One region of the Streptomyces sp. NPDC085596 genome, then DNA from elsewhere that is predicted to be linked to it. Evidence: riboswitches for the same ligand, from Rfam matches in the RefSeq annotation. Region 1 holds a riboswitch; each other region holds the start of a gene.
What was found. Region 1 has a riboswitch for cyclic di-AMP ahead of ACIGA3_RS29780 (transglycosylase family protein). Riboswitches for the same ligand answer to the same signal wherever they lie in the genome.
Positions count from the first base shown of each region.

Region 1 (7,626 bases):
GACCGGCATCCCCGGTGAGCGCAAGGCCGACCTGATGACCCACCTGCTGAACATCGACCCGCCGGACCACACCCGGCTGCGCCGCCTGGTCAGCAAGGCGTTCACCCCGCGCCGGGTCGCCGAGTTCGCGGACAGGGTGCAGGAGCTGACGGACGACCTCATCGACCGGTTCGCCGAGAAGGGCTCGGCCGACCTCATCCACGAGTTCGCCTTCCCGCTCCCCATCTACGCCATCTGCGACCTGCTCGGCGTCCCGCGCGAGGACCAGGACGACTTCCGGGACTGGGCGGGCATGATGATCCGGCACGGCGGCGGGCCCAGGGGCGGGGTGGCGCGTTCGGTGAAGAAGATGCGCGGCTATCTCGCGGACCTCATCCACCGCAAGCGCCAGGCACTCCCCGCCGAACCCGAGCCCGGCGAGGACCTGATCTCGGCGCTCATCCGGGCCTCCGACCACGGCGAGCACCTCACCGAGAACGAGGCCGCCGCCATGGCCTTCATCCTGCTCTTCGCCGGCTTCGAGACCACCGTCAACCTCATCGGCAACGGCACCTACGCCCTGCTCACCCACCCCGGGGAGCGCAGGCGGCTCCAGCTCTCGCTGGCCGCCGGGGAGACCGGACTGCTCCAGACCGGGGTGGAGGAACTGCTGCGCTACGACGGCCCGGTGGAGCTGGCGACCTGGCGTTACGCAACCGGGCCGCTCACCATCGGCGGCCAGGACATCGCGGCCGGGGACCCGGTGCTGGTGGTCCTCGCGGCGGCGGACCGCGACCCGGAGCGGTTCGCCGACCCGGACCTGCTGGACCTCGGCCGCCGCGACAACCAGCACCTGGGGTACGGGCACGGCATCCACTACTGCCTGGGCGCCCCGCTCGCCCGGCTGGAGGGCCAGACCGCGCTGGCCACCCTGCTCACCCGGCTCCCGGACCTGCGCCTGGCGGCCGATCCGGCCGAACTGCGCTGGCGCGGCGGGCTCATCATGCGTGGACTGCGCACACTGCCGGTGGAGTTCACACCGGTCGGTCCCAGTCGTGAAAGCGCACATGACGGACGTTCAACTATGTGATCTTCACGTGATCTGTGCGGCATGAACTTGTGACAAGCGATCGTCTGCCGATACGTTCACCCATCAGTGTGGCGCCGAGCACCACTTGCCACGCCGTACTGCTGTCGCACGAAAGGCAACCGCATGCTCTCCGGGAACGGTAGGCACCGTCGACCCCGCCAGGCTCCGGCGCTCCTCGTCGCGGCCGGCGTGACCACGTCCGCCATCGCCATCCCGCTCCTCGGGGCGGCGAGCGCGAACGCGGCCGACGGCACCACCTGGGACAAGGTCGCCGAGTGCGAGAGCGGTGGCTCCTGGAGCGCCGACACCGGCAACGGTTACTACGGCGGCCTCCAGATATCCCAGGACGACTGGGACAAGTACGGCGGCACGCAGTACGCGGCCAGCGCCGACCAGGCCAGCCGTTCGCAGCAGATCTCGGTGGCCGAGAAGATCCTCGACGAGCAGGGCACCACCCACTGGGCCACCTGCGCCCTGCTCGCCGGACTGACCTCCAACTCCGGCTCGGTGGACGTCGACACGGGCGTGAGCGAGTCCCCGTCCGCGGACCAGGACGGCTCCGGCGGCGGTACCGACAAGGCGGACGAGACCCCCGACGCGGGCGCTTCGTCCGATGATTCCGACTCGTCCGGACTGGGGAATTCGTCCCCCTCGTCCGACTCCTCCGCCAAGGAGACCGGCAAGCCGTCCGCGAGCGCCGAGGAGAAGGCCGGTTCCGGCCACTCCGGCAAGGACACCGACACCTCCCGCTCCGGCGCCTCGGCGCCCGCGGCCTCCGGCGGTGGGTACAAGGGTGGCGGTTCGGCCTCCAGTGCCCCCGCGGCCAAGGAGTCGGACGACTCGTGGGAGGCCGGCGGCTCCTGGAGCCTGGTCGACACCGGTGACCTCGGTGGCGGTGGCCGTCACCGCGGGGGCAGCGCCGAGGAGAGCGTGACGGGCGGTCAGCACGCGGCCGGAACGGGCCGCCATGCCACCGCCTCCCCGACCACCTACACCGTCCGTGACGGTGACACGCTCGGCTCCATCGCCGACTCCCTTGACGTGGACGGCGGGTGGGAGGCGCTCTACTCCGCGAACAAGCAGGCCATCGGCTCCGACCCGAACCATGTCGACCCCGGTCAGACCCTGAAAGTGCCGGGCGAAACGGACGCCGAATAGCGGAATCTGACACCCACTATCCTCTTATATGTCCCATTTGGCGAAAGTGTGGGATGACTCTCAGAAGCCCTGATCGTCTTTGAATTTCGCCGCGACGCGTGTCTACGGTCGGGACCGCTCGTCACCACGAGCACCCGTGGCCGCAACGCCGAATCCTGCCAGCGGCCCTCGGGGACAACCGTCGCGTCAAGCGCCGTAGGCAGGAGCGGGGGACCCAAGGTAAGTGCCCGAACCGGTGATTGACGCCGGTTGGGGCTTGGGGTGAAGCCACGCCTTCCGGGAGTACGAGGGAGGGGTGGCCGGGCAACTCAACCGGCCCGAACCCGACAGCTCACCTCGCAGGCGTCGGTGAGGGGATCGATCCATGCTGTTCTCCAGCAAGGGCAAGCACCGTCGCCCGTCCAAGACCGTCCGTGTCCTCGCGCTCGCCGGTGTCGCCGGCGCGGCCGTCGCGGGCCCGGTGATGGCGTCGGGCAGTGCCTCCGCCGCCACCGGCTCCGAGTGGGACGCCGTCGCCCAGTGCGAGTCGGGCGGCAACTGGTCCATCAACACCGGCAACGGGTACTACGGCGGTCTGCAGTTCTCCGCCTCCACCTGGGCCGCGTACGGCGGCACGCAGTACGCCGCCACCGCCGACAAGGCGGGCAAGGAGCAGCAGATCACCGTCGCCGAGAAGGTGCTCTCCGCCCAGGGCAAGGGCGCCTGGCCGGTCTGCGGCACGGGCCTGTCCAGCACGCCGTACAGCGGCTCCGCCGCCCCGGCGAGCCCGGCTCCCGCCACGGAGAGCAAGACGGAGGACAAGGCCGCGGCCGTCACCTCCGACCGCGCCGCCGACGAGCAGACCGCTTCCCGCTCCACCGAGCGCCCGGCCGCGAGCAAGACCGTCACCACCCCGACCGGTGAGAAGGTCGAGAAGGGCGACGGCGAGTACAAGGTCGTCAAGGGCGACACGCTCAGCTCCATCGCCACGAAGCACGGTGTCAAGGGCGGCTGGAAGAAGCTGTTCGACCTGAACAAGGACATCGTGAAGAAGGCCGACCTCATCTACCCCGGCCAGATGCTGCACCTGAAGTAACCGCGACCCGCTCACGGGACCGGCCCCCGACCCGTCCGGCCCCGTGAGCTCCCGGTCCCCTGACGGACCCCCGCCCCGGTACGCGTTCCCCCCGCGCGCCGGGGCGGTGCGCGTTCCCCCGGCGGGTCCCATCGCCCAGAACCCTTTGCCCGGACCCTTTGCCCGGACCGTTTGCCCGGACCCTTTGTTCCGGGCGTGAACAATGGGTACGGTCTCCCTGCACCACCCCGTTCACAGGGCGGTCGGTCGATGGCCGGCACCCCTGGGACGGTTAGGCTCTAGGCGCAAGGCATGCCATCCGGCATCCGCCGCGCACTCATTGCGTCACATCCACGAAGGAGATGCTCGTGCCGTCCATCGACGTCGTCGTAGCTCGGGAAATCCTGGACTCCCGAGGCAACCCCACGGTCGAGGTCGAGGTCGGCCTCGACGACGGCAGCACGGGCCGTGCCGCCGTCCCGTCCGGCGCCTCCACCGGTGCCTTCGAGGCCATCGAGCTGCGTGACGGTGACCCGAACCGCTACCAGGGCAAGGGTGTCGAGAAGGCCGTCCTCGCCGTCATCGAGCAGATCGGCCCGGAGCTGGTCGGCTACGACGCCACCGAGCAGCGCCTGATCGACCAGGCCATGTTCGACCTGGACGCCACCGACAACAAGGGCTCGCTCGGCGCCAACGCCATCCTCGGCGTCTCCCTCGCCGTCGCCCACGCCGCCTCCGAGGCCAGCGACCTGCCGCTCTTCCGCTACCTGGGCGGCCCCAACGCGCACCTGCTGCCGGTGCCGATGATGAACATCCTGAACGGCGGCTCGCACGCCGACTCCAACGTGGACATCCAGGAGTTCATGATCGCTCCGATCGGCGCGGAGTCCTTCTCCGAGGCCGTCCGCTGGGGCGCCGAGGTCTACCACACCCTCAAGAAGGTCCTGAAGAACAAGGGCCTCGCCACCGGCCTCGGCGACGAGGGCGGCTTCGCCCCGAACCTCGGCTCCAACCGTGAGGCCCTCGACCTCATCCTCGAGGCCATCAAGGAAGCCGGCTACACCCCCGGCGAGCAGATCGCCCTCGCGCTCGACGTCGCCGCCTCCGAGTTCTACAAGGACGGCAAGTACCTCTTCGAGGGCAAGGAGCGCTCCGCCGCCGAGATGACGGAGTACTACGAGGAGCTGGTGGCGGCCTACCCGCTGGTCTCCATCGAGGACCCGCTGTTCGAGGACGACTGGGCCGGCTGGAAGGTCCTGACCGACCGCATCGGCGACAAGGTCCAGATCGTCGGCGACGACCTGTTCGTCACCAACCCCGAGCGCCTCGCCCGCGGCATCGAGGAGGGCATCGCCAACTCCCTGCTGGTCAAGGTCAACCAGATCGGCTCGCTGACCGAGACCCTGGACGCCGTCGAGATGGCCCAGCGCAACGGCTACAAGTGCATGATGTCCCACCGCTCCGGCGAGACCGAGGACGTCACCATCGCCGACCTGGCCGTCGCCACCAACTGCGGCCAGATCAAGACCGGTGCCCCGGCCCGCTCCGAGCGCGTCGCCAAGTACAACCAGCTGCTGCGCATCGAGGAGATCCTCGACGACGCCGCGGTCTACGCCGGCCGCAGCGCCTTCCCGCGGTTTCGCTCTGCGAACCAGTAAGCACAGCAAGGGCTGACCTAGGCGCGGGCCAGCCCCGCCCGTCGTACCTACGTCCCCGGACCCGGTCCCGTACCGTGTCCGGGGACGTACGCACGTGTGAGCCCAGCAGCGCACGGCACGAGAAGCACAGCACAAGACGCACAGGCACAGTGGAGGCGGAGAGCCAGATGGCCGCGAGGGACCGGGACCGTTTCTCCACCACGACCAGGCTGCGGCTGCTCGGTGAGCAGACGGCGGCCCGCGTCTACCGTTCCCAGACCAAGCGGCAGGCCCGCCGCTCCCGCCTCACCGGCCGCGCCGCCCTGCTGGCCCTGGTGCTGTGCTCGATGATCGTGGCGCTCGCCTATCCGATGCGCCAGTACGTCTCCCAGCGCGCCGAGATCGCGGACCTGAAGCACCGCCAGGAGCAGGCCCGCGGCCGCGTCGAGCAGCTCAGGGACGTCAAGGCCCGCTGGCAGGACGACGCCTACGCCGAGCAGCAGATCCGGCGCAGGCTGCACTATGTGATGCCTGGCGAGACCGGGTTCGTCGTGATCGACCCGGGCGCCGCCAAGCAGTCCCGCACCGACCGAGGGGCCGCCCACCGGCCCTGGTACGCGAACGTCTGGGACGGCGTCGACAAGTCCGACGCCTCCGACCAGTGACCGGCACCCGCCGGTGACCGACAGAAAGCCACCCTGGAAGCAGTCATGGAAACGCCCCCGCCCCACACTCCGCGTACCGAGCCCACCGAGGCGGACATCGCCGCCTTCGAGCTCCAGCTCGGCCGCCCGCCGCGCGGCCTGCGGGCCATCGCCCACCGCTGCCCCTGCGGCCGGCCGGACGTCGTGGAGACGGCGCCCCGGCTGCCCGACGGCACGCCCTTCCCGACGACGTACTACCTGACGTGCCCGCGCGCCAACTCGGCCATCGGCACGCTCGAGGCCAACGGCGTCATGAAGGAGATGACCGAGCGGCTCCAGAACGACCCGGAGCTGGCCGCCGCCTACCGGGACGCGCACGAGGACTACATCCGGCGCCGCGACGAGATCGAGGTCCTGGCGGGCTTCCCCAGCGCGGGCGGCATGCCCGACCGGGTGAAGTGCCTGCACGTCCTGGTCGCCCACTCGCTGGCCGCCGGTCCGGGCGTGAACCCGCTGGGCGACGAGGCCATCGCCATGCTGCCCGAGTGGTGGGCGAAGGGCCCGTGCGTGACGCCCGGCGACGCCTGTGCGGCTCAGCCGGCCGAGTCCGGTGCGGAGGAGGGCCGGTGACCCGGGTGGCCGCCGTGGACTGCGGCACCAACTCCATCCGCCTGCTGGTCGCCGACGCGAACCCCGAGACGGGTGAACTGACCGACCTGGACCGCCGGATGACGATCGTCCGGCTCGGCCAGGGCGTGGACCGCACCGGCCGCCTCGCCCCCGAGGCGCTGGAGCGCACCTTCGCCGCGTGCCGCGAGTACGCCCAGGTCATCCGCGAACTCGGCGCGACGAAGGTGCGGTTCGTCGCCACCTCCGCCTCGCGCGACGCGGAGAACCGGGACGAGTTCGTGCGCGGGGTCGTGGACATCCTCGGCGTGGAGCCGGAGGTCATCACCGGCGAGCAGGAGGCCGAGTTCTCCTTCACCGGCGCGACCCGGGAGCTGTCCGGCAGCGACCACCTGGACAAGCCGTACCTGGTGGTGGACATCGGCGGCGGTTCCACCGAGTTCGTCGTCGGCGACGACCACGTGGGCGCCGCGCGGTCGGTGGACATCGGCTGCGTGCGGCTCACCGAACGGCACCTGGTGCACGACGGCAAGGTCACCGACCCGCCCGCGCACGAGCAGGTCGCCGCCATAAGGGCCGACATCGCGGCCGCGCTGGACCTGGCCGCCGAGACCGTGCCGCTGGACGAGGCGCGCACGCTGGTCGGGCTCGCGGGCTCGGTCACCACGGTGGCCGCCATCGCGCTGGAGCTGCCGGAGTACGACTCCGCGCGCATCCACCACTCCCGGATCTCGCGGGGCCGCGTCCGCCAGATCACCGAGTGGCTGCTCAGCTCCTCGCACGCCGAGCGCGCGGAGATCCCCTCCATGCATCCGGGCCGGGTCGACGTGATCGGCGCGGGCGCCCTCGTCCTGCTGGCGATCATGGAGCGGACCGGCGCGGAGGAGGTCGTCGTCAGCGAGCACGACATCCTCGACGGCATCGCGTGGTCCGTGGCGTAGCCGGGCCCGACGGCCTTGGAAGAACGGCTCGTTACCGTCCAGTAGCATGCGGCTGAGCAGCCTGGACGACGTTTGAGCGCCCCCGTGGAGCGGCCGACACGCCGCTTCGCGGGGCTCCGTCAGGAACCTTCGTGAAGTTCTTCACAAGGAAATCGGCCCCGGTGGGGGACGCAAGGGTCCGCATTGACCCGTTCGGGGGCCGGAAGGCCCCTGGAGCATGATCACGACCGTATTGCGCGGGTGTTTCGACGGGGTGTCCGAAGCGTCTGTGAAGGGTGCCCCGCGGGGGGCTCGGGAGGCCGGACGGCCAGCTCAAGCGGCATTGACAACGGGTCAGGGACGCCCGCGGTTCCCCCTTGTGAACATGACCTGCGTCACGCGAGTGGCGGAGGATAACACACCCCCTCTCCAACCTTGTGAAGGGGCGCACGAGCTACCCCCCAGGACCGGGTGGATACTCGATGGCATGAGCACCACGGAGCGTCCCAGGATCCTC
Region 1 covers NZ_JBITTC010000013.1:81,669-89,294, reverse strand. Annotated here, with positions in the region: gene ACIGA3_RS29790 (cytochrome P450) at 1-1,069, shown strand, start outside; gene ACIGA3_RS29785 (transglycosylase family protein) at 1,193-2,227, shown strand; cyclic di-AMP (ydaO/yuaA leader) riboswitch at 2,409-2,587, shown strand; gene ACIGA3_RS29780 (transglycosylase family protein) at 2,592-3,302, shown strand; gene eno (phosphopyruvate hydratase) at 3,650-4,939, shown strand; gene ACIGA3_RS29770 (septum formation initiator family protein) at 5,107-5,583, shown strand; gene ACIGA3_RS29765 (DUF501 domain-containing protein) at 5,629-6,192, shown strand; gene ACIGA3_RS29760 (exopolyphosphatase) at 6,189-7,130, shown strand; gene ACIGA3_RS29755 (NAD(P)/FAD-dependent oxidoreductase) at 7,597-7,626, shown strand, end outside.

Region 2 (7,626 bases), on a different contig from region 1:
CTCCCGGACCGAGCGGTGGGCGGGCACCCCGTCGACCTCGTGGAAGCCGTCCGGGAAGGCGTTGTTCACCGCGTACAGCGGGCCCTGGTAGCCGGCGTCCCCGATGTTGCCGAGGACGCTGCGGCCGACGCCGCCGGGCGCGCGGCCGACGCCGATGACGGCGACGGAGCCGGGTGCCAGCAGCCGCCGCACGGAGTGGGCTTCGGCGCGCTGCTCCCGCGCGCGCTGCACGGCCATCGAGCGGTCGGTGGGTTCGAGGCCGAACTCCAGCCGGACGACGCCGTCCTCGAAGCTGCGCTTCTGGGTGTACCCGGCGTCGGTGAACACCTTGATCATCTTGCTGTTGGCGGGCAGCACCTCGGCGGCGAAGCGCCGGATGCCGCGCTCGCGGGCGACGGCCGCGATGTGCTCCAGGAGCGCGGAGGCGACACCCCGGCCCTGATGGGCGTCCTGCACCAGGAAGGCGACCTCCGCCTCGTCGGCGGGGGCGGAGGCGGCCATGCCATCGGCGCCGATGCGGTCGTAGCGTACGGTGGCGATGAACTCGCCGCCGACGGTGGCGGCGAGCCCCACCCGGTCCACGAAGTCGTGGTGCGTGAAGCGGTGCACGTCCTTGGCGGAGAGCCTGGGGTACGGCGCGAAGAAGCGGTAGTACTTCGACTCGTCGGACACCTGCTCGTAGAAGCTGACCAGCCGGTCGGCGTCGTCGGCGGTGATGGGCCGGATGCGCGCGGTCCCGCCGTCGCGCAGCACCACGTCCGCCTCCCAGTGGGCGGGGTACTCGTGCCGGTCCTGCCGGTCCGCCGGGGTCTGCATGGGCCCCAGGGTACGGCTCACGCGGACGGACGGCGCGAGGCGGCGGGTGGGACACGGAAGTCGGGCCGAGGCCGCGGTCCGACGACCGGTACGGAGAGGCTCCGGAGAGGTGAAGTGCCGCTCCGGGCACGGTTTCCGGTATGGGAAACTGGTCTAGACAACCTGAGAGACTGAAGGGCAGCATCACATGGCTGAGCGCCGCGTCAACGTCGGCTGGGCCGAGGGCCTCCACGCCCGCCCCGCTTCCATCTTCGTCCGAGCCGCCACGGCCACAGGCGTCCCGGTCACGATCGCCAAGTCCGGCGGTACCCCGGTCAACGCGGGCTCGATGCTGGCCGTCCTGGGCCTGGGCGCCCAGGGTGGCGAGGAGATCGTCCTCGCCTCCGACGCCGACGGCGCGGACATCGCGCTGGACCGGCTGGCCAAGCTGGTCGCCGAGGGCCTGGACGAGCTGCCCGAGACGGTCTGACCGATCCTCGGCGGAAGCCGCGTCACCCCTTTGCGGGCGGCGCGGCTTCTGCGTTTTCCGCACTTTTGGCGCTTTCGGTGCAGGGAATTCAGGCACCACGAAAAGCGCGCCGTCGGCAATTGGCGGCACGCCGGAAAAGGGCAGCACAATTGCCCGGTACGCGAATATCCCTCTTTGTATACAGCGCCCGTGTTAATTCCGGAGTCCCGCTGTGTTTACAGCGTGTTGCGTGTGCCGGACACGGTCGGCGGCGGTCCGCAGCCGGTGCGCGAGCGTCGCGCGCTCGGTGTGCAGCGCCGTGACCGCCCGCGCGCGCTCGCCGTCGCCGCGCGCCACCGCGTCCACGATCGCGCCGTGCTCCGCCCAGGTCTCCGGGAGGCTCGCCGGCCCGTCCACTGTGTACATCCAGGCGATCTTGTGGCGGAGCTGGGTGAGCGCCGAGGTCAGCGCATGGCTGCCGCACGCCTGGGCGAGCGTCTCGTGGAACCAGCCGTCCAGCGCGCGCAGGTCGTCGCTGTTGCCGAGCCGCGCCCGCTCCTGCCCCAGTCTGACCAGGCCGCGCAGCACCTTCAGATGGGCCTCGGTGCGCCGCTGGGCGGCCCGCGCGGCACCGAGCGGCTCCAGCAGCAGACGCATCTCCAGCAGGTCGGCGGCCTCCTGCTCGGTGGGCTCGGCCACGCAGGCGCCCGCGTGCCGCCGGGTCACGACGAAGCCCTCGGCCTCCAGGGTTCGCAGCGCCTCGCGGACGGGGACACGGGAGACTCCGTAGCGACGGGCGAGGACCTCTTCGGTGAGCCGGCCGCCGCGCTCGTGGACCCCGGCGACGATGTCGTCCCGGATCGCCGTGCACACCGTGTGCGCCGGAATACGCATGACCCACCTCCGCCTTAATCCCCGCGAAACGCCGATGACCGCGTCTGTTCCGTGACTCTATGGCAATGCGCGGCGATTTCCGATGGCGGACCGGAATCCATGGCTATTTTTTGGACAGCGGCCGGGGAAAGAGCTCCGGAAACGGCGAAAGCCCCGGCCTGGTGGGCCGGGGCTTTCGAAAAGATCGGGGTCAGACGTTCACGCCGTGCTTGCGGAGGTAGGCGACGGGGTCGATGTCGGACCCGTACTCGGGGCCGGTACGGGCCTCGAAGTGCAGATGCGGGCCGGTGACGTTGCCGGTGGCGCCGGACAGGGCGATCTGCTGGCCGGGGACGACCCGCTGGCCCACGCCGACGCCGATGGACGACAGGTGGCCGTACTGGGTGTACATGCCGTCGGCCATCCTGATCACGATCTCGTTGCCGTACGCCCCGCCCCAGCCGGTGGAGACCACGGTCCCGGCGCCGGCCGCGTGGACCGCGGTGCCGCTGGCGGCGTGGAAGTCGATACCGGTGTGCGAACCGGACGACCACAGGGTGCCGCCGGACTTGTAGGCGGTGGAGACATAGGAGCCGGTGACCGGCATGACGAAGGAGTTGAGGCGCTCGCGCTCGGCCTTGCGGGCGGCGCGCTCCTTGGCCTCGCGGGCCCGCTCGGCGGCGGCGCGCTCCGCGGCCTCCTCGGCGGCCTTGCGCTCGGCGGCCGCCTTCTGGGCGGTGGCCTGCGCGGCGATCTCGTCGGCGAGGGTGTCGCTGACGGTGATGACGGGGGTGAGGCCGGTGTTCTCGACGGAGTTGTCCGCGGCGAGTGCCGGGGAGGCCGCGAGGGTGCCGACGACACCGGTGGCGAGGGCCGCGACACCGGCCGCAGTTGCGGTGGTGCGCTTGACCCGGCCGGGCTTGCGGTGCTTCCCGGCGGCGCACATGAACGCCATGAGCTGGCTGGTCCTTTCCTTCCCTCTCGCCTACCGGGTTAGCTGACGGGTTCGGAGCAGGAAGGTCTCCTACGGCCGCCCTCGCATCCGCGCGGGCGCCCGATTCACCCCAGGGACTGCGGTGGGTCCCCGGCTCCCCCTACGGGGGACTCGGCGATGACTGTCCGGTGCCGCGGACGCGGCGCACTGCCTGACGAACAGCCCGGAAGAAGCTAAAGGGGACGGGAGCGGATCTTCAAACGAGTCCCGACTTTTGTAGCGCATCCCACACGCCCGAGGGGGAACCTCTGCCCCAATCCGGACATTTGGGGGCCGGTGTTCGAGCACACTCTCGAACACACGTGTGGGCCCTGACGACTCATGTGCCATCAGGGCCCACTCGCGTGTGCCTGCTCGGCTACTCGGCCGAGACCACCTTGACCTCGCCGATGCCGAGCGCCTCGACGGGCTCCTTGATCTGGGCGGCGTCGCCGACCAGGACCGTGACCAGCCGGTCGGCCGGGAAGGCGTTCACCACGGCGGCCGTGGCCTCCACGGTGCCGGTGGCGGCGAGCGTGCGGTACAGCTCAGCCTGGAAGTCGTCCGGCAGATGCTGCTCGACCTGGTCCGCGAGGGTGCCGGCGACGGCGGCGGCCGTCTCGTACTTCAGCGGGGCCACGCCGACGAGGTTCTGCACGGCCACGTCCCGCTCGGCGTCGGTCAGGCCCTCGGCGGCCAGGGTGTGCAGCACCGTCCACAGGTCCGCGAGCGCGGGGCCCGTGTTCGGGGTGTCCACGGAGCCGCTGATGGCGAGCATCGAGGCGCCGGTGCCGTCCGGGGCGGAGCGCAGCACCTGGCCGAAGGAGCGCACGCCGTAGGTGTAGCCCTTCTCCTCGCGCAGGACGCGGTCCAGGCGGGAGGTGAGGGTGCCGCCGAGGCAGTACGTGCCGAGCACCTGGGCGGGCCACACGCGGTCGTGCCGGTCGGAGCCGATCCGGCCGATGAGCAGCTGGGTCTGCACGGCGCCGGGCCGGTCCACGATGACCACGCGGCCGGTGTCGTCGGCGGTCACCGGCGGCACGGGGCGGGCCTGGCCGGGCGTACCCGTCCAGGCGCCCAGGGTGTCGGCGAGCAGCGCGTCGAGGTCGATGCCGTCGAGGTCGCCCACGACCACCGCGGTGGCGGTGGCGGGGCGCACATGGCGGTCGTAGAAGGCGCGGACGGCGCCCGCGTCGATCTTCTCGACGGTCTCCTCGGTGCCCTGGCGCGGCCGGGACATGCGCGCGGAGGCCGGGAACAGCTCCTTGGACAGCTCCTTGGCGGCGCGCCGGGCCGGGCTGGCCAGCTCGTGCGGGATCTCGTCCAGGCGGTTGCGGACCAGGCGCTCGATCTCGCTCTCCGCGAAGGCGGGGGCGCGCAGGGCGTCCGCGAGCAGATTGAGGCCCTTCTCCAGGCGGGAGGCGGGCACCTCCAGGCTGAGCCGGACCCCGGGGTGGTCGGCGTGCGCGTCCAGGGTGGCGCCGGCGCGCTCCAGTTCGGCGGCGAACTCCTCGGCGGAGTCCTTGTCGGTGCCCTCGGAGAAGGCTCGCGCCATGATGGTGGCGACGCCGTCGAGACCGGCCGGTTCGGCGTCCAGGGGGGCGTCGAGCAGTACCTCGACGGCGACGACCTGCTGGCCGGGGCGATGGCAGCGCAGCACGGTCAGGCCGTTGTCCAGCGTGCCTCGCTCGGGGGCCGGGAACGCCCACGGCCTGGCCTCGCCGGCCTGCGGCTGGGGGTGGAACTCCATGGGGGCGAGCTCGGTCACTTGGCCGTCTCCTCGTCGTCGTTGCCGGCCTCTACGGTGGCTTCGTGCTCCGGGTCGTCGGGCAGGTCGGTGTCCTCGACCGCCTCCGGGGACTTCGGCTCGTAGACGAGCACGGCGCGGTTGTCCGGGCGCAGGCGGGCCTTGGCGACCTCGCGGACCTCCTCCGGGGTCACCTCCAGGACGCGCTGTACGGCGTTGAGGGCGAGCTGCGGGTCGCCGAACAGGACGGCGTACCGGCACAGTTCGTCGGCGCGGCCCGCGACCGTGCCGAGCCGGTCCAGCCATTCGCGCTCCAACTGGGCCTGGGCGCGCTCCATTTCCTCCGGGGTCGGGCCCTCCTCCGCGAAGCGGGCCAGCTCCTCGTCGATGGCGGTCTCGATGACCGGCACCTCGACGTCGCCGGAGGTCTTCACGTCCAGCCAGCCCAGCGAGGGCGCTCCGGCCAGGCGGAGCAGCCCGAACCCGGCGGCGACGGCGGTGCGGTCGCGGCGCACCAGGCGGTTGTAGAGGCGGGAGGACTCGCCGCCGCCGAGGACGGTGAGGGCGAGGTCGGCCGCGTCGGACGCGCGCGTGCCGTCCTCCGGGAGCCGGTAGGCGGCCATCAGGGCGCGCGCCGGGACCTCCTCGACGACGACCTCGCGCAGCTCGTCCCCGATGACCTCGGGCAGGGCGCCGTCGCGCGGGGCGGGCTTGCCGTCGTGACCGGGGATGGAGCCGAAGTACTTCTCGATCCAGGCCAGCGTCTGCTCGGGGTCGATGTCGCCGACCACGGAGAGCACCGCGTTGTTGGGCGCGTAGTAGGTGCGGAAGAACGCGCGGGCGTCCTCCAGCGTGGCCGCGTCCAGGTCGGCCATGGAGCCGATCGGCGTGTGGTGGTAGGGGTGGCCCTCGGGGTAGACCAGGGCGGTCAGCTTCTCGAAGGCGGTGCCGTAGGGGACGTTGTCGTAGCGCTGGCGGCGCTCGTTCTTGACGACGTCGCGCTGGTTCTCCATCGACTCGTCGTCCAGCGCGGCCAGCAGGGAGCCCATGCGGTCGGCCTCGAGCCACAGGGCGAGTTCGAGCTGATGGGTGGGCATCGTCTCGAAGTAGTTGGTGCGTTCGAAGCTGGTGGTGCCGTTGAGCGAGCCGCCGGCGCCCTGGACCAGCTCGAAGTGGCCGTTGCCCTTGACCTGGCCCGAGCCCTGGAACATCAGGTGCTCGAAGAGGTGCGCGAGGCCGGTGCGGCCCGCGACCTCGTGGCGGGAGCCGACGTCGTACCAGAGGCAGACCGCGGCCACCGGGGTCAGGTGGTCCTCGGAGAGCACCACGCGCAGACCGTTGGCCAGGCGGTGCTCGGTCGCTGTCAGGCCCCCGGAGCCTGCCTGGGCTGTGGTCGTGTGACCCATGGGCATGTACGTCCCTTCGCAAGCGGTGGCGGTCGAAAGAAACCGCGGTTTTCCTGCCGTTCCTGCCACTGTATGCAAAGCGTGCGAGGGCCCGGCGGAGTTCCCGCCCGACGTACGCCCACAGCGGATCGACTAGCCTGCGTCAGGCGTGCTCATGGCGAGCGCGGTCCCCGGCCGGCGTACGGCGGTGGAACGCGGGACCGCCGAGCACCGGGAGCGGACCCGTACGGACCGGGTCGCGGCCCTCGTTGTCAGTGCCCCGGTCCACAATGGTCCGCGTCCGATCCGTCCCACGCCTTCAGCAAGGAGCCGGCAGCGATGGCCCGCCGCAGCACGAAGACCCCGCCGCCCGACGACGCGTACGAGGAGAAGATCCTCGACATCGACGTCGTGGACGAGATGCGTGGCTCCTACCTCGAATACGCGTACTCGGTCATCTACTCGCGCGCCCTGCCGGACGCCCGTGACGGACTGAAGCCGGTGCACCGCCGCATCGTCTACCAGATGAACGAGATGGGCCTGCGGCCCGAGCGCGCCTACGTGAAGTGCGCGCGCGTGGTCGGCGAGGTCATGGGCAAGCTCCACCCGCACGGCGACGCGTCGATCTACGACGCGCTGGTGCGCATGGCGCAGCCCTTCTCGATGCGCGTCCCGCTGGTCGACGGCCACGGCAACTTCGGCTCGCTGGGCAACGACGACCCGCCGGCCGCCATGCGGTACACCGAGTGCCGGATGGCCGCGGCGGCGAGCCTGATGACCGAGTCGATCGACGAGGACACGGTCGACTTCGCGCCGAACTACGACGGTCAGGAGCAGGAGCCGGTCGCGCTCCCCGCCGCCTTCCCGAACCTGCTGGTCAACGGCTCCTCCGGCATCGCGGTCGGCATGGCGACGAACATGCCGCCGCACAACCTGCGCGAGGTCATCGCGGCCGCCCGCCACCTGATCAGGCACCCGAACGCGGACCTGGACGCCCTGATGCGGCACGTCCCGGGCCCCGACCTGCCCACCGGCGGCCGGATCGTCGGCCTGGACGGCATCCGGGACGCGTACGCGAACGGCCGGGGCTCCTTCAAGATGCGCGCGACGGTCGCCATCGAGGCGGTGACCGCCCGCCGCAAGGGGCTGGTCGTCACCGAACTGCCCTTCGCGGTCGGCCCGGAGAAGGTCATCGCCAAGATCAAGGACCTGGTCAACGCCAAGAAGATCCAGGGCATCGCGGACGTCAAGGACCTCACCGACCGCGAGCACGGCCTGCGCCTGGTCATCGAGATCAAGAACGGCTTCGTGCCGGAGGCCATCCTGGAGCAGCTCTACAAGCTGACCCCCATGGAGGAGTCCTTCGGCATCAACAACGTGGCCC
Region 2 covers NZ_JBITTC010000002.1:859,804-867,429, forward strand. Annotated here, with positions in the region: gene ACIGA3_RS09410 (GNAT family N-acetyltransferase) at 1-816, opposite strand, end outside; gene ACIGA3_RS09415 (HPr family phosphocarrier protein) at 1,004-1,285, shown strand; gene ACIGA3_RS09420 (GntR family transcriptional regulator) at 1,478-2,158, opposite strand; gene ACIGA3_RS09425 (M23 family metallopeptidase) at 2,349-3,092, opposite strand; cyclic di-AMP (ydaO/yuaA leader) riboswitch at 3,105-3,258, opposite strand; gene ACIGA3_RS09430 (M16 family metallopeptidase) at 3,490-4,878, opposite strand; gene ACIGA3_RS09435 (M16 family metallopeptidase) at 4,875-6,269, opposite strand; gene ACIGA3_RS09440 (DNA topoisomerase (ATP-hydrolyzing) subunit A) at 6,582-7,626, shown strand, end outside.
Region 2: another riboswitch for cyclic di-AMP. It lies ahead of ACIGA3_RS09425 (M23 family metallopeptidase); the one in region 1 lies ahead of ACIGA3_RS29780 (transglycosylase family protein).

Region 3 (7,626 bases), on a different contig from region 1:
CTGTCGTTTCGGGCCTACTTCAGGTACGCGATCCCGTCCGTCGTGATCGCCGGGCGTCCTGCCGTTGCCCGGACGACGATCTTCAGGGTGTGCTTGGCGCTGGTGGGCCAGGTCTTGGTCCAGAGGGCGTTGCGGTAGGCCGTGGTGGGGGACTTGAGGTCGGCGGTGGTGAGCTTCTTGCCGTCGACGTAGATGTCCACCTGGCCGGAGGCCGAGGACCGGGAGACCACCCAGGCGACGGAACGGCCCGTGAAGGTCCAGGTCAGGGAGGCGTTCTTGGTGCTGCTGCCGAGGGACTTGCCGCCCAGGTAGCTGGCGGAGGACTTGGTGGTCCAGGTGCCGGTCCTCGCGGCCGAGGTCTCCTGGAGGATCACCGGGGTCCCCGAGACGGAGGCAGTGGCGGAGTTGCCGACCGCGTCGTACGCCCGCAGCGTCCAGGCCGTCGCCGCACCGGACTTGGCGGTGTGCGCCGCGCTGGTCACCGTCGGGCCGTAGGTCTTCGCCAGCGGCGCGGTGAGCCGGGTCTCCTTCAGGGAGACGTTGTCGGCGGCCTTCCAGCCGAGGGTGAGCGGGACGGCGGTGGTGTTGACCGTGCCGGTCCGCAGGGACAGGTTCGGCTTGGTGGTGAAGGAGGGGGCGGTGGTGTCGGCGACGACCGTCCGGGTGAGGCTGGTCGCGGTACGGCCGGACTGGTGCACCGCCTTGACCTGCACCTTGTGGGTGCCCGCCGCCAGGGTCAGCTTCGCGGAGGTGGCCGAACCCGCGACGGTCGCGGCCGTCTTGCCGTCCACCAGGACCTGGAACGACGAGATCAGCGAGGCCGGGGTCGTGGCGGACCAGCTCACCGTGAGCGGGCCGTTGGTGTACGGGGTCGTACCGACCACGCCCGTGCCGGTGACCGTGCCGAGGGTGAGGCCGGTGACGGGGCCCGCGGCCAGGGTGCGGACGGTGTCGAGCGCGTTGTAGAAGGCGTCACCGGGGCACAGGGTGTTGTAGCCGTCGCGGTGGCCGTGGATCGCGGGGAGGCGCATCTCCTCGCCCGGCTGCCAGGTCTTCCCGGCCAGGTTCTGCCCGCTGAGCGCGGTGGTGAGGGTGACGGTCGAGTCCGGCTGGACCCCGTACTGGCCCAGCTTCCACGCGGCGAGACGGGCGACCGAGGCCATCGCCGCCATCGGGGGCGGCGCGTCGATGTACGTGCCGAGGACCGCGATGCCGGTGGTCTGCGAGTTGAAGCCGTACGCGTGCGCGCCGACCACCGGGAGGTCGACACCGCCCTTACGGCCCTCGTAGATCGTCCCGCACTTGTCGACGACGAAGTTGTAGCCGATGTCCTTCCAGCCCAGTCCCGTCACGTCGTACGTGTAGACCGCGTTGATGATCGACGGCGCCTCGCCGCAGGTGTAGTCGTTGGTCGAGGCGGTGTGGTGGATCACCACCGCCTTGATCTTCCCGTCGATGTACGCCGGCGCCTCCGGGCTGATGGATTCGTCCGCGTGCCAGCCCGAGCGGGGGGTGATCGGCGGCCGGGGAACCGTGGAGGGCGGCGCGGTGGGGACGGCGGCGGAGGGAGAGGGCGAGGAGGAGGCCGAGGGCGACGCCGACTCGGTGGGTCCGGTGCTCTCGGAGGCCGAGGGCGACTCGGCCGGCGGCTCCGAGGACTCCTCCGGGGACGACTCGACGGCCGAGGGCTCGGCGGTGGTCTCCTCCGGCGGCGCGGGCTCGGTCGTGGTGACGTCGGTCGGCTCCGGCGTCTCGGTCGGGGTGTCGGTGGCGACCGGCTCCCCGGTGTCGTCGGGACCGTCCGCGACGTAGGCGGCGGGCTCGGCGTCGCCGCCGCCCGTGCTCTTGCCGCCCGACGTGATCATGTCGAGGCGGAGCCCCGCGGGCAGCTTCGACGTGGTCCTGCCGTTGATCCGCGCCTCGACACCGTCGGAGAGCCCGACCCACGCGGGCTCGGTGCCGCCCCGCGACGCGCTCTGCTCGCCCGCGCCCCGGTCGCTGTCCAGCAGCAGCCAGTTGGACCACTTCCCGGACCCCACGGCCCGCGACCGTACCTCCACCTTGCCGGCCAGCTTGGCGGAAGGTTTCTCCCAGCTGATCCCCAGCATGCTGAACGGCTCGGCGTCCCGCCGGGCGAGCGTCGCGGCCGCCCCGTCCCCCCGGACGTCCAGCGCGGCCGACCGCACCCGGTCCCGTACCGGGTCGGCGGCGGCCTTCCCGTCATGCCCAAAGCCGCCGCCCACCCCCTGTACGGCCAACGTCCCGCACACGGCCGCCGCGACGACGACCGTGCCCGTCCCCCACCAACGCGCTCTCATACCGGTTCGGATGCCTTCCCCTACGGAGTCTGATGTCAGGAGCCTTCACGATTTCGCCAACTCCAGGGGGAATTGGTGAAGAAGGCGCCGGAACAGGCACCGTATCTGATGCGGGCATGCCATCCGGTGCCCTATACAGCGTTTTTTCTGAGGCGATACCCCGCCGTGGGTTTCAGCCCCGCACGGAGCGGGCGAGCCGACCGAGCAGCACGGCGTTGAAGAGGCCGGCCAGGACGGTGCCGACGGTGAAGACCAGTGAGCTCAGCCAGGTGGAGGAGGCGTCCTCCAGGGGCGCGGACGCCATGAGGGCGACGATGCTGAGCGGTGCCGTGGTGATGAGCGGCCAGATGCCGGCGAAACCGGGGTCCGGCGACACGTACACGGCATACAGGAAGGACCCCACCGCCGCCGCGACCACGGCGAGGTATCCACGCGAGAGCCAGTTGTCCACCGCGGGTACCAGCAGGGCCCGCACCCGATTCGCAGAGGGCGCCTCCCCGGTTCTCGCCGCGGATCTCGTGGCGAGGGCGCCGAGCACGGCTGCGTTCCCGAGGGCACCCAGCAGGAGCCAGCAGATCGAGAAGCCGGTGGCCAGCACCTCCACCGCCACGCTGCCTTCGGTGCCCGGTCCGAAGGGAAAGGCCATGGCCAGCAGGGACAGGGGAGCCGTGAGCACCAGGGGGCTCATGGCGAGCGCGCTCTCCGGGAAGACCAGCATGGCCAGGACGGAGGCGGCGAGAACCACGAGATAGCTCCGCGCGAGCCAGTTGCCGGTGGCGAGCGACAGGAGACGGCGTGGGCGGATGGCGTGCGGCATGGGGCTTCCTTCGGGTCGGTCCGGTTCGGTGAGCTCCACAGTGGCCCGAGGGGCGCGCCCGGGGATGAGTAGCCGTACTCATCCCCGGCCTGGGGAGCGTGCGCACCGGTACCGAGTACAAAGGGGTGCACGCCCGTAGAGCCAAGAGTCCGGAGAGAGCGCGTCGATGCCCTACCCCCATGTCCTGCTGTCCGCCGCCGTCTCCCTCGACGGGTACCTGGACGACACCGGGCCCGAGCGGCTGCTGCTGTCCAGCCCCGCCGACTTCGACCGGGTGGACGAGGTGCGGGCGTCGGTGGACGCGATCCTCGTGGGGGCCGGGACGATCCGGGCCGACAACCCCCGGCTCCTGGTCAACTCGGCCGAGCGACGGGCCGGACGGGTGGCGGAGGGGCGGGCCGAGTACCCGCTGAAGGTGACCGTGACCGGCTCCGGTGATCTCGACCCGAGTGCCAATTTCTGGCACTTCGGCGGGGAGAAGCTCGTCTACACGACCGACGCGGGGGCGAAGCGGGCCGCGGGCCTCCTCGGGGACACCGCCGACGTGGTCCCGCTCGGCACCGGCCTCGACTGGCGGGCGCTGCTGGCGCATCTGCACGACGTGCGCGGAGTGCGGCGGCTGATGGTCGAGGGCGGCGGCACCGTGCACACCCAGCTCCTCCAGCAGGGCCTCGCCGACGAACTCCAACTGGTCCTCGCCCCGCTCTTCGTCGGCGACCCGGCCGCCCCCCGCCTCTTCGGCCCCGGCGCCTACCAGGGCGGCCGGCTGCGGCTGACCGGCAGTCGCCGGATCGAGGACGTCGTCCTGATGCGGTACGAGCCCACCGCCCCCGGCACCGGTCCGCTGGACACCGCCGCCGACCGGCACTGGCTGCGCACCGCCTGTGAGCTGGCAGCGCTCTGCCCGCCCTCGGACACGGCCTTCAGCGTGGGCGCGGTCATCGTCGCGGCGGACGGCACCGAGCTGGCGCGCGGACACTCCCGCGAGGACGGCGACCCGGTGGTCCACGCCGAGGAGGCCGCGCTCGCCAAGCTGGACCCGGCCGACCCGCGCCTGCCCGGCGCCACCGTCTACAGCAGCCTGGAGCCCTGCGCCCACCGCGCCTCCCGGCCCGTCCCCTGCGCCGGGCTGATCCTGGCGGCCGGGGTGCGCCGGGTGGTCACCGCCTGGCGTGAGCCGGACACCTTCGTCACCGCGGCCGACGGCGCCGGAGTGCTCGGCGCCGGGGGCGTGGAGGTGGTGACGGTGCCCGAGTACGCCGCTCTCGCACAGCTGCCGAACGCTCACCTTCCGCACTGAGGCCCACGTCACGGCAGCGTGTGTGCGTCGGACCCCGCGGATGACGTATGCTTGAGACACAACGACGCGGGGTGGAGCAGCTCGGTAGCTCGCTGGGCTCATAACCCAGAGGTCGCAGGTTCAAATCCTGTCCCCGCTACTGAAACTCAGGGCCGGAATCCAGTAAAACGGATTCCGGCCCTGAGTGTTTTCCGGGGCGGATGGCGTTTTTGAGTCACCAGCAAAACTCCTGTGACTCCTGAAGCGTGGTCAACTCGCCCTGTTCACGCCGTTCCTGACCGGTACGCACCCCTCCAGAACGTCAAACGATCAAGCCGAACGGGCTTGGAATCCAGTGCGCGTGTCTATTAACGTTCGATAACGCAGCGCGGTCGTTACAGCCGTCAGCAGAGACGGCGCCGTGCGCACACGCCGAATCCCGCGAGGGAACCGGGGACCCACCAACTTGGGGTGAATCGCGCCCGATCCGCCGTGCACCGCTCTCGGAGCACGCCGGGTTTACGCGCGTAGGAGACCTTCCTGCTCCGAACCCGTCAGCTAACCCGGTAGGCGGAGGAGGAGAGGAGTGCGCCCGCGTGGCGTCCAACCGGCCTGCCCCACAAGCCCCGTTCGCGCCGGACGCGAGTGAACCCTTCGCCTACGGCGCCCCCCGTGCCGAAGACGGCGCGTGGGAGGAGTGGAACCCCACCGAGGAGTCCGTTTCCCTCGGTCCTGCCGTACGCGGCCGCCACCGGGTGGCCAAGCAGCGCGGCGGCGGACTCGCCCGCAGCTCCACCGTCCTCGGCGTCGGCGTCATCGCCGCCGTCGGCGCGGGCGGCATGGCCAGCGCCAACACCGGCAAGCCGCCCGTGTCCATCGCCCTGCCCGACCTGCCCTCCGTGGACTCCCTGATCGACGGGCACCACACGGACGCGCCCGCCGCCTCCCTCACCGGCGTCGCCACCGCCACGGCCACCGCCGCCAGTGACGACTCCGCCTCCGACGCGGGCGAGGCGCTGCGCAGCCGGATCATGGCCCAGGCCGAGCGGCAGCAGAGCAAGGCCGACAGCCGCGCCACCGCCGCCGCCGTCGCCAAGGCCGACCAGCAGGCCGCCGACGCCGCCGCCAAGGCCGCGAAGGAAGCCGCCACGAAGGCCGCCGAGGCCAAGGAGAAGGCGGAGGCCGACGCCGAGCAGAAGGCCGAGGCGGCCCGCCTGGCCACGCTGGCCAAGCAGTACACGCTGCCGACCTCCTCGTACACGATCACCTCGACCTTCGGGCAGGCCGGGGCGCTGTGGTCCTCCGGGTACCACACCGGTCTCGACTTCGCCGCGCCCACCGGCACGCTGATCAAGGCGATCCACAGCGGCACGATCACCGAGGCCGGCTGGGCCGGGGCGTACGGCTACCGCACGATCCTCACCCTCGACGACGGCACCGAGCTCTGGTTCTGCCACCAGTCCTCGATCAACGTCAGCACCGGTCAGAAGGTCTCCACCGGCGAGGTCATCGGCCGCGTCGGCGCCACCGGCAACGTCACCGGCGCGCACCTCCACCTGGAGGTCCACCCCGGCGGCCAGCCCACCGGCATCGACCCCGGCGCCTGGCTGCGCGGCAAGGGCCTCACCCCCTGAGGTACCCGGCCGGAGTTTGACCGGGTCCTTGCCCGGAACCGGAATGGGCGGGACCCGAGTGATCGTTGAGAAGAGACATGACTGCTTCTCTGCGCAAACTCGGCTCCTCCTCCCTCGAGGTCTTCCCGCTCGCCCTCGGCGGCAACGTCTTCGGCTGGACCGCCGACCGGGACACGTCCTTCGCCGTCCTCGACGCCTACCTCGCCGCGGGCGGCAACTTCATCGACACCGCCGACGCCTACTCGGCCTGGGTCGAGGGCAACAAGGGCGGCGAGTCCGAGACGCTCATCGGTGAGTGGATGCGGGCGCGCGGTGCCCGCGACCGGGTCGTCATCGCCACCAAGGTCAGCCAGCACCCCGACTACAAGGGCCTGGGCGCCGCCAACATCAAGGCCGCCGCCGACGCCTCCCTGCGCCGCCTGGGCACCGACCACATCGACCTCTACTACACCCACTTCGACCAGCCCGAGGTGCCGGTCGAGGAGATCATCGGCGCGCTGGACGAGCTGGTGCGGGCGGGCAAGGTCCGCTACATCGGCGCCTCCAACATCAGCGCCGAGCGGCTGAAGGAGTCCCTGGACTTCTCCGACCGTGCGGGCCTGGCCCGCTATGTCGCCCTCCAGCCCCACTACAACCTGGTCTCCCGCGACACCTACGAGGGCCCGCTCCAGGACGTCGCCGCCCGCGAGGGCCTGTCGGCCGTCCCGTACTTCGCGCTCGCCTCCGGCTTCCTCACCGGCAAGTACCGGCCCGGTACGACGGTCGACAGCGCCCGCGCCGGCTCGGCCGCCAAGCACCTCGACTCCGAGCGCGGCCAGAAGGTCCTGGCGGCGCTGGACGAGGTCGCCGCCGCCCACGACACCGCCGTCGCCACCGTCGCCCTCGCCTGGCTCGCCGCCCAGCCCACGGTCGCCGCCCCCATCGCCTCGGCCCGCACGGTCGACCAGCTCCCGGCCCTCGTGGACGTGGCCGAGCTGACGCTGACTCAGGCGGAGCTGGACCGGTTGACGGAGGCGTCGGCCTGAGGCTGGACGGGGTGCGCCCCTCGGGTGGGCACTCGCCGCCGGGATGCCTTACCGGCCCCCGCCCCTGAAGCGCTACCGTCCCCGACTCCCTACGTGCGGTACGGGTTGTAGCCCGCGTACGGCGGGGCCGGGTGGCCGTACCGCTGCCAGTACGGGACCGGGGACGGCGGCGGGGCCGTGACGCGGGCCGCGTACTCCAGGGCCGGGCGGGAGGAGTGCCGGCGCTGCCACAGCGCGGCCAGCAGTTCGCGTTCCCGTGCGGCGAACTCGGTGCCGACGCGGCCGGCGCGGGCGCGGTGGCGCAGGAGGGCCAGTTCGGTGGCGTCGCTCTCGTAGCGGACCACGGCGCGCGCGGCCGGGCGTCCGCCGAAGCAGCGGCGGGCGTGGTCGCGGGCCAGGCGGCGGGCGCGCAGCGAGCCGAGGGCGAAGGGTTCGGCGGGGCCGAGCCACCCGGCGTAGACGTAGACGGGCAGTTCCTCGCGGGCCACGCGCAGTTCGCGCTGCCGGGACCGGATCAGCAGCCAGGCCAGCAGGCCGAAGGCGGGGGCCATGA
Region 3 covers NZ_JBITTC010000005.1:552,998-560,623, forward strand. Annotated here, with positions in the region: gene ACIGA3_RS18665 (peptidoglycan recognition protein) at 15-2,318, opposite strand; gene ACIGA3_RS18670 (SCO4225 family membrane protein) at 2,491-3,135, opposite strand; gene ACIGA3_RS18675 (dihydrofolate reductase family protein) at 3,302-4,435, shown strand; tRNA gene ACIGA3_RS18680 (tRNA-Met) at 4,501-4,574, shown strand; cyclic di-AMP (ydaO/yuaA leader) riboswitch at 4,835-5,003, shown strand; gene ACIGA3_RS18685 (M23 family metallopeptidase) at 5,011-6,048, shown strand; gene ACIGA3_RS18690 (aldo/keto reductase) at 6,126-7,073, shown strand; gene ACIGA3_RS18695 (PrsW family intramembrane metalloprotease) at 7,163-7,626, opposite strand, start outside.
Region 3: another riboswitch for cyclic di-AMP. It lies ahead of ACIGA3_RS18685 (M23 family metallopeptidase); the one in region 1 lies ahead of ACIGA3_RS29780 (transglycosylase family protein).

Region 4 (7,626 bases), on a different contig from region 1:
GTCGAGGGGTTACGGAGGATCGGCCGCCGCATCGGCCGCCCGGCCGTCCTGATCCCGACCGACGAGGAAGCGGCCGTACTCGTCGCCGAGCACCAGGACGAGCTGTCCGGTGCCTTCCTGTTCCCGCGCGTCGAAGCGGCCCTGCCGAGGCGGCTGGCCAGCAAGCAGGGGCTGCACGAGCTGTGCCAGGAGCACGGCATCGCCACCCCGACGACCGTCTTCCCGCGCTCGTACGACGAGATCGTGGCCTTCGCGGACCAGGCGCTGTTCCCGGTGGTGGCCAAGAACCGCGAGGCGTTCGTCCGGCGCAGACGCCCCGCCGTGGGCGGCACCACCCGGATCGGCACCCGCGCCGGCCTGCTCGCCCTCGCCCGCGACTGGGGCGACGACCCCGGCGTGATCCTCCAGGAGTATCTGCCGAGGGAGGCCGCCGAGGACTGGATCGTGCACGCCTGTTTCGACGCGGACGCGAACCCGCTCGCCGTCTTCACCGGCGTCAAGGTCCGCTCCTGGCCCCCGCACGCGGGCATGACGGCCCACGCCTATGTCGTCGACAACCCCGAACTCGCTGACCTGGCAACCAGGTTCGTGAAACAGCTCGGCTTCGCCGGTGTCGTCGACCTCGACCTGCGCTTCGACCGCCGTGACGGGCAGTACAAGCTGCTGGACTTCAACCCCCGTACGGGCGCCCAGTTCCGGCTCTTCGAGAGCGAGTCGGGCGTGGACGTCGTACGGGCCCTGCACCTGAACCTCACCGGCCGGGCCGTCCCCGAGGGCGAGCAGCAGGCCGGGCGGCGGTTCGTCGTGGAGAACATCGACCTGCCCGCGCTGCTCGCCTACCGGCGCAGCGGCTACACCACGCCGAACGCCCCGGCGCGGGCCAGCGGGACCGAGCTGGCCTGGCTCGCGGGCGACGACCCGATGCCGTTCCTCACGATGCTCGCCCGCTTCGTCCGCCCCGGCGCGAAGCACCTCTACCAGCTCTGGCGGACCAACCGCCGGGGCGGCGGCACCCCGCACTCCACGAAGTAGGCAAGGCCACGCACGTGGCGCACCGCGTCCTGGGAGGGACTTCGTGATCCGACCGGTTGCAGTCATCGGGGCCGGGCCGTACGGCCTGTCCACCGCCGCCCATCTGCGGGCGCGCGGCATCCCCGTACGCGTCTTCGGCGACCCCATGGTCAGCTGGCGCGACCACATGCCCGAGGGCATGCTCCTGAAATCCACTCCGGCCGCCTCCAGCCTCGACTGCCCCCAGCCCGGCCACACCCTCGCCGACTACTGCGACGCGGCGGGCGTCCGGCGCCTGGTCACCGACGAGGACATCATCCCGGCGGAGACCTTCATCGCCTACGGGGAGTGGTTCCAGCAGCGGCTGGTGCCGGATCTTGAGCAGGTCCGGGTGGTGTCCGTGGAGCGTGCGCGGCCCGGCGGGTTCGAGCTGAAGCTCGACTCGGGGGAGCAGTTCGCCGCCCGCGCCGTCGTGGTCGCCACCGGTCTTTCCGGCTTCGCCCACCTGCCCGCCGAGCTGGCCGGGGCGGCGCTCGGCGGGCCCGCACTGGTCTCGCACAGCTCCCACCATCACGACCTCGGCCGGTTCGCGGGCAAGGAGCTGATCGTCGTCGGCGCCGGACAGTCCGCGCTGGAGACGGCCGCCCTCGCCGCCGAGGCGGGCGCGAAGGTACGGGTCGTCTCGCGCGGCCGGGGGAAGGTCGCCTTCGGCGCGCCGCCCTGGGAGCAGCCCAGGTTCCGGCCCGAGTCGCCGTTCGGCCGCGCCTGGTCGCTGTGGGCGCTCAGCTACTACGCCCAGCCCTACCGCTTCCTGCCCGAGGCCACCCGGCACCAGCTGGTCCGCCGGGTCCTCGGCCCGCTCGGCGCCTGGTGGCTGCGCGACCGCTTCGAGGGCCGGGTGCGGGTGCGGGAGGTGGCGCGGGTCAAGTCCGTCGAGGCGGTGGACGGCGCGTCGGTGCTCACCGTGCGCACCCACGGCGGCCGCACCGACCGGCTCACCGCCGACCACGTCATCGCGGCCACCGGCTACCGGGTCGACCTGGCCGCGCTGGACTTCCTGGGCCCCGGCCTGCGCACCGGCCTCGCGGCCACCAGGGGCGCTCCCCGCCTCGGCCCCGGCTATGTCTCCTCGCTGCCCGGCCTGTACTTCACCGGCCTGCCGGCGGCCGCGTCGTACGGCCCGGTGATGCGCTTCGTGTGCGGCACGGAATTCGCCTCCCCGCGCCTGGCGAAGCACCTGGCGGCGGCACACGGCGCGCGGAGCTGACCGACGCGTCAACTCCGGTGCGCGCGTGGTGAGTCGGGGGGAGCCGCGGTCCGTATTCTCTGATCATGGCCGCACCCTCCACTCGCTCACTCATCGCCACCGACCTGGACGGGACGCTGCTGCGCGGCGACGACACGGTCTCCGCCAGGTCGCTCACCGCGCTCGCGGGGGCGGCACGCGCCGGAGCCCGGCACCTCGTGGTGACGGGCCGCCCCGCGCCCCGCGTACGCCCCCTGCTGGCCGCGCTCGGCGGCACGGGGCTCGCGGTGTGCGCGCAGGGCGCCCAGGTCTACGACGCCGCCACCGGCACCCTGCTGTGGTCGGTCCGGCTGGACCGGGAGCTGGCCGAGACCGCCCTCGGCAAGATCGAGGCCGAGGTGGGCCAGGTCCACGCGGCCGTCGACCAGGACGGCGTGGACGGGCTCACCCTGATCGAGCCCGGCTACCGGATGCCGCACCCGACCCTGCCCGCCGTACGGGTGGAGCGGCGCGAGGAGCTGTGGTGCGAACCGATCAGCAAGGTGCTGCTGCGCCACCCCGGCCTGTCCGACGACGAGCTGGCGGCCACGGCCCGCTCGGTCGTCGGCTCGCTGGCCACGGTCACCATGTCGGGCCCCGGCACGGTCGAGCTGCAGCCGTGCGGGATCACCAAGGCGACCGGTCTCGCGCTGGCCGCCGAGCACCTGGGCCTCGCCCGCCGGGACACGGTCGCCTTCGGCGACATGCCGAACGACATCCCGATGTTCCAGTGGGCGGCCCACGGTGTCGCGATGGCCGGCGCCCACCCGGAACTGAAGGCGGTGGCCGACGAGGTCACCCTCTCCAACGAGGACGACGGGGTGGCCGTCGTCCTGGAGCGCCTCTTCGCCCTGTGACGCCGACGGCCCCCGCCGTACGCGCGAGGCGTGCGACGGGGGCGCGGTGCGGAGGCCGTACGGCCGGTCCCTCTAGTACGGGCCGTTGACGTTGTCGATCGAGCCGTAGCGGTGGGCCGCGTAGTTGCAGGCGGCGGTGATGTTGGCGACCGGGTTGTACGGGTCGAAGGAGGTGCCGGCCACGTGGTAGGTGCTGAAGGTGGGGTCGATCACCTGGAGCAGGCCCTTGGACGGGGTGCCGTTGATGGCGTTGATGTCCCAGTTGTTGATGGCCAGCGGGTTGCCCGAGGACTCCCGCATCACGTTGCGGTGGATGCCGTTGTAGGTGCCCGGGATGCCCTTCTCGGCCATGATCGCCAGGGACTGGCGGATCCAGCCGTCGAGGTTGTTCGGGTACACGGTGGAGGCGGCGGCGGGCTTGGCGGCCGGGGCGGCGGAGGCGCTGGTGGCGCCGATGAGGGGGAGCGCGAACAGCGCGGCACCGGTACCGGTGACGGCGAGCGTGCGGACGATGCGCTTGGTGCGGGCACGGCGCGGCTGAGCAACAGCAGACATGTCGAAGTTCCTCTCCGTCGCCTGCGAGGTGAGCTGTCGGGTTCGGGCGGGGAGGTGCCCGGCCGCGTCGTCCCCGGTGCCCGTCGGACACCGGGGACGTCATGGCTTCACCCCGAGCCGTTCCGGCGCGACATGTGTCGACCGGTCCGGCGGCTTACCTGGGTCCCCCGCTCCTGCCGTACGAATGAGTTCGTGAATGGGTGTGCCAGGCGCGGCAGGATTCGGCGTTCGCCTGACAGGGCGGGAACGTATGCGACCGCACATGTCCGGAACAAGTACCGGATTCACCCGAAGTACTAGTTGACCTTGATCTGTCCCAAATGGCCTACTTGATCCTTTGCGGTCGCCAATCCTCAACTTCCGTACCGGGCACGGTAAGAAGGGGGTGAGAGGAGGGTTTGCGGGGGTAGGCGCGAGGGGGTGGCCCGCGTGAGCCAACTCACGGAATCGCAAAATACGCAAAATCAGACATGGGGGATTATGTGCATTTGGGCCGTCTGTGGGTATTAGGGAGTGTCGGTCCCCCTGGGGCGGAACCTCTGGGACGCTCCCGTTCGTTGGATCGGCATGCCCCCCGGAGTGCCGGATCGTCCGACCGACTCCCTCCATATCGGCCCTTGTCCACTCATCCAGGACATGCCGGACGAAAACCGATACCTCGTGAGCTGGACCGGTGGGTGCGATCGGTGATCCAAAGAGGACCGGATACGCTGACTTGACTGATGGCAGCGACCTATCGACAAGCCGTGAAGTCGCCAGCAGACACCAGCAGACAGGAGATACCTCGTGACCGTCGTCGGGCCGTTCGGGCTGAGCGTGCGGGACCAGGCACTGGAAGCCGATGTCCAGGCCGGACTGGCGGCTGTCGAGGCGGGCCTGCTAGAGGCCACCAAGAGCGAGGTCCCCTTCATCACCGGGTCCGCCCAGCACCTGGTGCGGGCCGGCGGCAAGCGGTTCCGTCCGCTGCTCGTGCTGCTGGCGGCCCAGTTCGGCGACCGGCACGCCCCGCGCATCGTGCCCTCCGCCGTCGTCGTCGAGCTGACCCACCTGGCCACGCTCTACCACGACGACGTCATGGACGAGGCGGCCGTGCGGCGCGGCGTGGACAGCGCCAACACCCGCTGGGGCAACTCCGTCGCGGTGCTCACCGGTGACTTCCTCTTCGCCCGCGCCACGCAGATACTCGCCGATCTCGGCCCCGAGGCCGTCCGCGTACAGGCCCTCGCCTTCGAGCGCCTCGTCACCGGCCAGATACTGGAGACCGCGGGTCCCCAGGACGGCCGCGACCCCGTCGAGCACTACCTCGACGTGCTTTCCGGCAAGACCGGCTCCCTGGTCGCCGTGTCCTGCCGGTTCGGCGCCATGATGTCCGGCGCCGACGAGAGCGTCGTCGACGTGCTCACCCAGTACGGCGAGCGGCTCGGCGTCGCCTTCCAGCTCGCCGACGACGTGCTGGACATCGCCTCCGACTCCGACGAGTCCGGCAAGACCCCCGGCACCGACCTGCGCGAGGGCGTCCCCACGCTGCCCGTGCTGCGGCTGCGCGAGCGCGCCGCCCGGCTCGGCGAGCCCGGTGACCTCGCGCTGTGCGAGCTGCTGGACTCCGACCTCACCGACGACGCCCGGCTCGCCGAGGCACTGGCCGCGCTCCGCGCGCACCCCGCGCTGGAGCAGGCCCGCCGCGACGCGGTGCGGTACGCGGAGGAGGCCCGCGCCGCGCTCGCCCCGCTGAAGGAGTGCACCGCCAAGGCGGCGCTGATCGAGCTGTGCGACGCCGTGGTGCACCGGGCCGGATGACCGGGAGGGGCGGGCGCCTCACCCGACCCCTACGGGTCGGCGCGGGCGCCCGGCCCGTACGTCATACCGCAGGTGTACGCCGAGTTGGCTCCGTGGGCTGACGCCCCAGGACTGCCGATTTGGTCTGATGGGAACCAGGGAAACCACCACTCCTCACCGATTCGGGTGAGAATGGCGGCTCAGGTGGACCACAGCGAGCGCAGCCGCCGCCGACGACGGAGGTAAGGCACACATGGCACCGTACGAATCCGACCACGCGACCGGCACCGGCCCCGACGAGGACCCGCGTTCCGGACGCCGCAAGGCCGCCCGGTACGTCGTGCCCGTCGCGGTGGTGGGTGTCGCGGCGGCCACCATCGGGCTGGTCCCGGCACTCGCCGCCTCCGGCGACCCGGACCTGCCGAAGATCAGCGCCCAGCAGCTCATCGAGAAGATCGCCAAGTCCGACGTCCAGCGGATGTCCGGCACCGTCAAGGTCAGCACCGACCTCGGCCTGCCCGACCTCGGCGGCCTCCAGGACAGCCTGGGCTCCGGCCAGGAGGGCGACGGCTCCTCCGCCGACCCGCGGACCAAGCTCACCGAACTGACCTCCGGCACCCACACCCTGCGTGTGGCCGCCGACGGCCCCGAGCGGCAGAAGGTCTCGCTGCTGCAGCGCGACGCCGAGTACAGCCTCATCCACAACAGCAAGGACGTGTGGGGCTACGACAGCGCGAGCAACGAGGTCTTCCACACCACCGCCCAGCACTCCGGCGAGAAGGGCGACAAGCGCGAGCACCAGCCGTCCGCCACGCCCGACGACTTCGCCGAAGAGGCCCTGAAGTCGGTCGACGACACCACCTCGGTCACCGTCGACGGCACCACCCGGATCGCCGGCCGCGACGCCTACCAGCTGGTCATCAAGCCCAAGCAGGCCGGCTCCACCGTCCGCGCCGTCACCATCGGCGTCGACGCCAAGACCGGTCTGCCGCTGAAGTTCACCCTCGCCCCGAAGAGCGGCGGCGCCCCCGTCCTCGACGCGGGCTTCACCAAGGTCTCCTTCGCCGCGCCGCCCGCCTCCACCTTCGACTTCCGCCCGCCCAAGGGCGCGAAGGTGACCGAGGAGAAGCCGGGCGAGGACGGCCGGCGGGAGCACGCTCCGGGCTTCGGCGAGGAGTTCGCGCCGGGCGGTCTGAGCGGCGCCGACACCATCGGCGAGGGCTGGACCACCATCGCCAAGTTCGACACCGGCGCCAAGGGCGGGCCCACCAGCTCCCAGGAGGGCGCGATGGGCGGCTTCCTCGGCTCGCTCGGCGACCAGGTCTCCGGCGACTTCGGCAAGGGCACCGTCTTCTCCACCCGCCTGGTCAACGCCCTGATCACCGACGACGGCACGGTGTACGCGGGCGCGGTCACCAAGGACGCCCTGGTGAAGGCGGCCGACGCGGACAAGTGACCGCCCGCCGGAGCCGCCCGAGACACGAGGGGAACCGATGGAGCCACCGTCCGCCGCCGGACACGAGGCCGCGCCGGTCATCGCCACGCGCGGCCTCACCAAGCGGTTCCGGGGCGGCCAGCTCGCCGTGGACGGTCTGGACCTGACCGTCCCGGCGGGCAGCGTCTTCGGCTTCCTCGGCCCCAACGGCTCCGGCAAGACCACCACCATCCGCATGCTGATGGGCCTGATCGACCCGACCTCGGGCACCGCGCACGTCCTGGGCCGCCCCATGCCGGGCGCCACCCGCGCCGTACTGCCCGAGGTCGGCGCCCTCATCGAGGGCCCCGCGCTCTACGGTTTCCTCTCCGGCCGGGACAACCTGCTGCGCTACGACGCCGCCGACCCGGCCGCCGACCCCCGCACCCGGCGCGCCCGCGTCGCCGCCGCGCTGGAGCGGGTCGGGCTCGCCGCGGCCGGAGGCAAGAGGGCGAAGGCGTACTCCCTCGGCATGAAGCAGCGCCTCGGGCTCGCCGCCGCCCTGCTCCGGCCGCGCCGCCTGCTCGTGCTGGACGAGCCCACCAACGGTCTCGACCCGCAGGGCATGCGCGAGATCCGCGGCCTGGTCCGCGAACTGGCCGCCGACGGCACCACCGTCTTCCTCTCCTCCCACCTCCTCGACGAGATCGAGCAGGTCTGTACCCACG
Region 4 covers NZ_JBITTC010000010.1:91,668-99,293, forward strand. Annotated here, with positions in the region: gene ACIGA3_RS25980 (ATP-grasp domain-containing protein) at 1-1,032, shown strand, start outside; gene ACIGA3_RS25985 (FAD-dependent oxidoreductase) at 1,076-2,278, shown strand; gene ACIGA3_RS25990 (HAD family hydrolase) at 2,344-3,153, shown strand; gene ACIGA3_RS25995 (transglycosylase SLT domain-containing protein) at 3,226-3,708, opposite strand; cyclic di-AMP (ydaO/yuaA leader) riboswitch at 3,712-3,945, opposite strand; gene ACIGA3_RS26000 (polyprenyl synthetase family protein) at 4,495-5,505, shown strand; gene ACIGA3_RS26005 (outer membrane lipoprotein carrier protein LolA) at 5,738-6,940, shown strand; gene ACIGA3_RS26010 (ABC transporter ATP-binding protein) at 6,978-7,626, shown strand, end outside.
Region 4: another riboswitch for cyclic di-AMP. It lies ahead of ACIGA3_RS25995 (transglycosylase SLT domain-containing protein); the one in region 1 lies ahead of ACIGA3_RS29780 (transglycosylase family protein).